DNA from 2 places in the Bacillus sp. FSL K6-6540 genome. Region 2 is predicted to be linked to the other one. Evidence: a T-box and tRNA genes for the amino acid it is inferred to sense, from the RefSeq annotation. Region 2 holds a T-box; the other holds one or more tRNA genes.
The links. A T-box is a leader RNA that pairs with one kind of tRNA and senses whether it is charged. The one in region 2 lies ahead of trpS (tryptophan--tRNA ligase), so its partner is inferred to be a tRNA-Trp.

Region 1: it has a tRNA-Trp gene. The T-box ahead of trpS (tryptophan--tRNA ligase) is inferred to sense a tRNA for this amino acid. The anticodon was not compared.

What each region holds. Positions count from the first base shown of each region.
Region 1 is NZ_JBBOXH010000001.1:6,249,179-6,252,364, forward strand. Features, by position in the region: gene MHH82_RS28100 (hypothetical protein) at 58-357, opposite strand; tRNA gene MHH82_RS28105 (tRNA-Leu) at 711-790, opposite strand; tRNA gene MHH82_RS28110 (tRNA-Arg) at 799-875, opposite strand; tRNA gene MHH82_RS28115 (tRNA-Cys) at 888-961, opposite strand; tRNA gene MHH82_RS28120 (tRNA-Gly) at 973-1,047, opposite strand; tRNA gene MHH82_RS28125 (tRNA-Gln) at 1,062-1,136, opposite strand; tRNA gene MHH82_RS28130 (tRNA-His) at 1,153-1,228, opposite strand; tRNA gene MHH82_RS28135 (tRNA-Trp) at 1,255-1,328, opposite strand; tRNA gene MHH82_RS28140 (tRNA-Tyr) at 1,335-1,419, opposite strand; tRNA gene MHH82_RS28145 (tRNA-Thr) at 1,424-1,499, opposite strand; tRNA gene MHH82_RS28150 (tRNA-Phe) at 1,522-1,597, opposite strand; tRNA gene MHH82_RS28155 (tRNA-Asp) at 1,678-1,754, opposite strand; tRNA gene MHH82_RS28160 (tRNA-Met) at 1,785-1,861, opposite strand; tRNA gene MHH82_RS28165 (tRNA-Val) at 1,896-1,971, opposite strand; tRNA gene MHH82_RS28170 (tRNA-Glu) at 2,035-2,109, opposite strand; tRNA gene MHH82_RS28175 (tRNA-Ser) at 2,126-2,217, opposite strand; tRNA gene MHH82_RS28180 (tRNA-Asn) at 2,223-2,298, opposite strand; rRNA gene MHH82_RS28185 (23S ribosomal RNA) at 2,456-3,186, opposite strand, start outside.
Region 2 is NZ_JBBOXH010000001.1:6,982,447-6,985,632, forward strand. Features, by position in the region: gene MHH82_RS31445 (hypothetical protein) at 1-651, opposite strand, end outside; T-box leader at 772-1,048, shown strand; gene trpS (tryptophan--tRNA ligase) at 1,100-2,083, shown strand; gene MHH82_RS31455 (hypothetical protein) at 2,342-2,515, opposite strand; gene MHH82_RS31460 (ABC transporter permease) at 2,748-3,186, opposite strand, start outside.

The sequences.
Region 1 (3,186 bases), 730 kb from region 2:
CATCTATCATGATCTGATCTGTTGTTTATGCAGGTTATATAATGTAGTGGTTCCTTATCAATAACGGGGTCTTCCATTCTTCAATCGGGACACTCCGTAGATGATTAAGATGACACCAAGGATCGGACCGATCAGCCAAGACAGTTTACCCATCAACCAGATGATCCCGATACCGAGAATGATCCATCCCATCAAGGTATTGCCTCTTCGAATTCCGTAATATCCCAAAGCAACCATCAGTATCGGAATTAGAAGACTGAACAACCATCCAAGCAGAGGACCGAATACTCCCAGAAGAACCAAGATCCCTAAACCAATCAACAGGATACTCATTCCATTGCCTTTTGAATTCCTCATTTATACACCGCCTTTCTGTTGTTTGATCGTTGTTTCATTTGTTCAACCTTATGACTCTATTCTAGGTAATTTCGAGTTTGACTAAAACGGCCTGTGGACGGTTTTTGGACCTAGACCTAAGGCGGGGCTTCCTATAGACCTACGTCCAACCCCTGCACTGGTCTGCAGTTTTTGCGTTACATCCGTGAACGAACACACTCTTGTTACCGTATCACTTATTGAAGGAACATCGATCTACAGGAGAACGACTTCAGCAGCTGCGATTGGGAGTGGACTTGTCGTGTGGATGCATCGATGGAGAGACAACAAAAAAAGGAATGCAGACGTTGATCGTCTACATTCCTTTTGATTGATGCCGGTGAAGGGACTCGAACCCCCACGGTTTCCCTCACGATTTTGAGTCGCGCGCGTCTGCCAATTCCGCCACACCGGCTTACACAATGGCGTGCCCTAAGAGATTCGAACTCCTGACCTTTTGATTCGTAGTCAAACGCTCTATCCAGCTGAGCTAAGGGCACATATGTTTGTTATGGAGGCGCCACCCAGATTCGAACTGGGGATAAAGCTTTTGCAGAGCTGTGCCTTACCACTTGGCTATGGCGCCAGAAATAAAAATGGAGCGGACGACGGGAATCGAACCCGCGACCCTCGCCTTGGCAAGGCGATGCTCTACCGCTGAGCCACGTCCGCAAACATAAAATCAATGGCTGGGGATATAGGATTCGAACCTATGCATGACGGAGTCAAAGTCCGTTGCCTTACCGCTTGGCTAATCCCCAATATGATTTTGTAATATGGGGCGATCGAGGGGAATTGAACCCCCGAGTGCCGGAGCCACAATCCGGTGCGTTAACCACTTCGCCACGACCGCCATATTGTACTATAAATTGATTCGATTGGCAGGGGCAGCAGGAATTGAACCCACACTAACGGTTTTGGAGACCGCTGTTCTACCTTTAAACTATGCCCCTAAAAACTGGTGGAGGATGATGGATTCGAACCACCGAACTCGAAGAGAGCAGATTTACAGTCTGCCGTGTTTAGCCACTTCACTAATCCTCCAGAATGGTGCCGGCGAGAGGACTTGAACCCCCAACCTACTGATTACAAGTCAGTTGCTCTACCAATTGAGCTACACCGGCGTATAAAATTATAAAAGGTACATGGTGGCTCGGGACGGAATCGAACCGCCGACACGAGGATTTTCAGTCCTCTGCTCTACCGACTGAGCTACCGAGCCATAGAGCTCATTTCGGACTTTGACGAATCCCATATCGGATACGCATCTCATCCCAAAGTCATCTATGAAACTTGTAAAAATGGCGGAACTGACGGGATTCGAACCCGCGATCTCCTGCGTGACAGGCAGGCATGTTAGGCCTCTACACCACAGTTCCACGAGGCACTATCGCTATTGCGATATAAATTGGTTGCGGGGGCAGGATTTGAACCTACGACCTTCGGGTTATGAGCCCGACGAGCTACCGAACTGCTCCACCCCGCGTCATTAAAAGGGTTGCTGCAATGGTGAAAAATCATGGTGGAGGCTGAGGGGATCGAACCCCCGACCCTCTGCTTGTAAGGCAGATGCTCTCCCAGCTGAGCTAAGCCTCCGTAACAAAGCGACTTTTATCATACCAAAATCTGATATAAGAAGCAAGTGTTTTTTAAAGAAAGTGGTGACCCGTAGGGGATTCGAACCCCTGTTACCTCCGTGAAAGGGAGGTGTCTTAACCCCTTGACCAACGGGCCTTGCTTAAAATAATAGTGGCGGAGAGAGAGGGATTCGAACCCTCGAGACGCTTTTGGCGCCTACACGATTTCCAATCGTGCTCCTTCGGCCAACTCGGACACCTCTCCATAAATGGCTCCCCGAACAGGACTCGAACCTGTGACAACTCGATTAACAGTCGAGTGCTCTACCAACTGAGCTATCAGGGAACAATATTCAATTCAAGTGATTGATCACCTGAAAACTAGATACGAAACGAATTTGCAGCACATTAGACTCCGTAGCATTCACCCGATGTGGTATCGGGGTCCCCGAAAAGTATTCGGCATCTGCTTCAAAGCTTTGCTTCACTTTTTGGGGTGTTTTTTGGATAAGCCCTCGACCGATTAGTATTGGTCAGCTCCATGCATTGCTGCACTTCCACCTCCAACCTATCTACCTCGTCGTCTTCAAGGGGTCTTACTAATTGGGAAATCTCATCTTGAGGGGGGCTTCACGCTTAGATGCTTTCAGCGCTTATCCCGTCCGTACGTAGCTACCCAGCCATGCTCCTGGCGGAACAACTGGTGCACCAGCGGTACGTCCATCCCGGTCCTCTCGTACTAAGGACAGCTCCTCTCAAATTTCCTACGCCCACGACAGATAGGGACCGAACTGTCTCACGACGTTCTGAACCCAGCTCGCGTACCGCTTTAATGGGCGAACAGCCCAACCCTTGGGACCTACTTCAGCCCCAGGATGCGATGAGCCGACATCGAGGTGCCAAACCTCCCCGTCGATGTGGACTCTTGGGGGAGATAAGCCTGTTATCCCCAGGGTAGCTTTTATCCGTTGAGCGATGGCCCTTCCATGCGGTACCACCGGATCACTAAGCCCGACTTTCGTCCCTGCTCGACTTGTAGGTCTCGCAGTCAAGCTCCCTTATGCCTTTGCACTCTTCGAATGATTTCCAACCATTCTGAGGGAACCTTGGGGCGCCTCCGTTACTCTTTAGGAGGCGACCGCCCCAGTCAAACTGCCCGCCTGACACTGTCCCCGTACCGGATTACGGTACCAGGTTAGAACCTAGATACGATCAGGGTGGTATCCCAACGTCG
Region 2 (3,186 bases):
ATAATCATGATGGCCAAGATCGTACAAGATGTTTAAGGCATGCGAGTACGTCAGCATATGCCCCATCAAGTCATGATGGGCTTCTGCGCGGTAGATCACCGAATAAGAGGCCAGCTCGTTTAAAATTAAGGCCGACAGCTGATCGCCGTCCGTTATTTCTGATATCCCGTCAAGTTCATCCAGGGTCAACCGTTTGACCTCGGCAGCAGAATATCCGATCCAGGACCTTCCCGGAATCGTCTTCGTGAAAGAGGCTATTAATTCCGCGATATCGGCTGCTTCATGCCGTAGACCGCCTCCAAGCTCGTGGAGTGCAGCCAGGCTTATTGCGGCATAGATCACATTGTGCCCGACCCAGTGCAGCCCATCAATCGTATCGTCAAGGGCCGCAAGAATCCTTGATTCGGCACTTTTCACACTCAAGCTTTCCCCTGTCACCGTTCCCGACTGCAAATACTTGGCGATCATCCTTTGGTTCTCCGCCGTAACGGCCTCCTCGACCTTCCCGGGCAAATGGTTTGCCTTTACAAAAAAATAACCCGCGATCGCGGCCGCTCCGTAATGAGCCTGCCAAATATCCCCTGTTAGCATTCTGCACTGCGACAGTATGGATAATCCGTCCCCAAGAATCGCTCTGTCCTTATCGCTCATCCTGCCCCCCCGATCCCTCTTGACATTCACCTAACATCTGTGTGATGATACTCATCAAATCATCTTGTTCTCTATTCACATTCGAACAGAGCTGCACAGATGAATTTAAGAACAACATACCACACGGCTATGAGAAGAAATAGTAGCTTATCTCTTGAGGTCCAAGCGAACCGGCGATTGGTGCGAGGCCCGGTACTCCGGAATAAGTGAATGGATCTTCTCGCTTCAACCCGAACCTCCGATCTCTGCCGGAGCAGTAGGCCTTGACGGCTCTCCACCGTTACTTTGGGAGATATGACAGGGAAAATGGTGCGTTTCCCCATTTCCGCGTCATGCTAAAGAGCGACCGTACAGTCGAATTTGGGTGGTACCGCGAAAGTTACACTTCGTCCCATACAGGGATGAGGTGTTTTTGTGTTGTTCGCAAACAAATTAGGAGGTGGTTATTATGCAACGATTATTGTCAGGCATCAAGCCGAGCGGAGATTTGAATATTGGCGGATATGGAGGTGCCCTCCGTCAATATGTGAAGCTGCAACATGAGTATGAGTCCTATTTCTTCGTGCCGGATCTGCATGCGATCACGGTCTATCAGGATCCCATGGAGCTGCACCAGCGCACGCGCGACATTGCCGCGCTGTACATTGCGTCGGGCATTGACCCCGATAAAGCGACGATCTTTCTGCAATCGCAGGTCCCCGCGCATGTAGAGCTCGGGTGGTTGCTGGAGACGCAGGCGCATTTTGGTGAATTAAAACGCATGACCCAATTCAAGGAGAAATCGGACGGAAAGGATACCGTAAGCTCCGCGTTGTTTACGTATCCGGTCCTGATGGCTGCCGATGTGCTGCTCTACCAGGCAACGCACGTGCCTGTCGGCGACGACCAGAAGCAGCATCTGGAACTGACCCGCGATGTGGCCGAGCGCTTCAACAACCGGTATGGCCGCACGTTTGCGGTGCCTGAGCCGATCATTCAGGATATTGGCTCCCGCGTCATGGGGCTTGACGATCCGTCCAAGAAGATGAGCAAAAGCAACCCGAATAAGAACAGCTGCGTCCACATGATGGATACGCCGGAGGATATCCGCAAGAAGTTCTCCAGGGCCGTTACCGACTCCGATGGCCAGGTCCGGCACGACTGGGAGCAGAAGCCGGCGGTCAGCAATCTGATTGAAATATATTCCGTATTCTCCGAGGAAGCCATCTCCGTCATCGAGAAACGGTATGAAGGCCAAGGATACGGTACGTTCAAGAAGGAATTAGCCGAAGTGGTCATCGAGAAACTTCAACCGATCCAGGAGAGGTTCCATGAAATCGTGAATTCCTCCGAGCTTGATCGCATTTTGATGGACGGAGCGCAGCGGGCTTCCGAAACCGCAGTCCCGACACTCCTTGCCGCCAAGAAAGCGATGGGATTGGTCACGTTCTGAAAGAACCGAGAGGGCGTCCCCTTAATAACTGATCCTTATCGGGAATCAGAACAAGGGACGCCCTGCTTATTTTTGTCGGCTGGCCTTTTTATGTTGTACATAAGCGTCTACACCGCTTTAGTCTGTCCTGCCTCACTATAACCCATGGTTCTTCTGATTCCCGACTTGTTTATTGAGATGCCTGCCATGTCGCTGTCGCCCCTTGACATCATCTCCCTATCGTAACCGTAATTGGAACGCTCGGTATCGACCACCAGGTCATATGAGGCCGATGATATCCGTGTAATACTTCAAGAACACATTGTGGATGAGCACTCCCCCGACTGACAGGATCGGACCAGGAAGAGCCAGACGCCATTTCTCCCCTAGAGTCAGTCCGGTAGCAGTGAAGCGAAAGGCTTGCCGCAAGGCACTTCGCGCTTTACCTAACATTTACCATCCCCCGATCGTTCAACGTTTCAACCAGATCCTGTATCTTGAACTCATTGTAAACCATGGAGTAACTCCAGATGAAATAGCTTTGTTCATTTTTTCCAATAGATTTTTCGCCGGAAGAACGGGTTTTAGACTAATGAAAAAAAAGGAGCCTTGCTGTTCAAGCAAGCCCCTGATCGCTTATAGCCGGCCATCCTATGTGCAGTACAAGGAGACCCTGCCATTAAATTTAAATATAGCTCTGCGTATCTCTATTTCTTGCGAACTTGTAGGTTGCAATCAGCGATAAGGCCAAGGCAAAAGCCAGCAGAATCGCCACGTTCAGAATCACGTCGGTCAGGCCGCTTCCTTGCTGAAGCTTGCCGAACGTATCGAGCAGCCAATACTGCGGCAGGAAATCGGCGATTCGCTGAATCGCTTCGGGCATCACGGAGAGCGGGAATACACACCCCGCCAGCAGCGATGTCGGCATGATCACCATCGTCTGGATTCCGTTAGCCATCATGGTGCTGTCCGAGAACGCGACAATGACCTGCGATAAACTAACCGCGACCAGAGCGAACAGCGACAGAATCAGAAACATCTGCCATAATGGAATGCCTGGCTCGATATGAAAGAACCGGGTCATGACGAACAAGGTGGCCGCAATCTGGATCATCATCAGAATG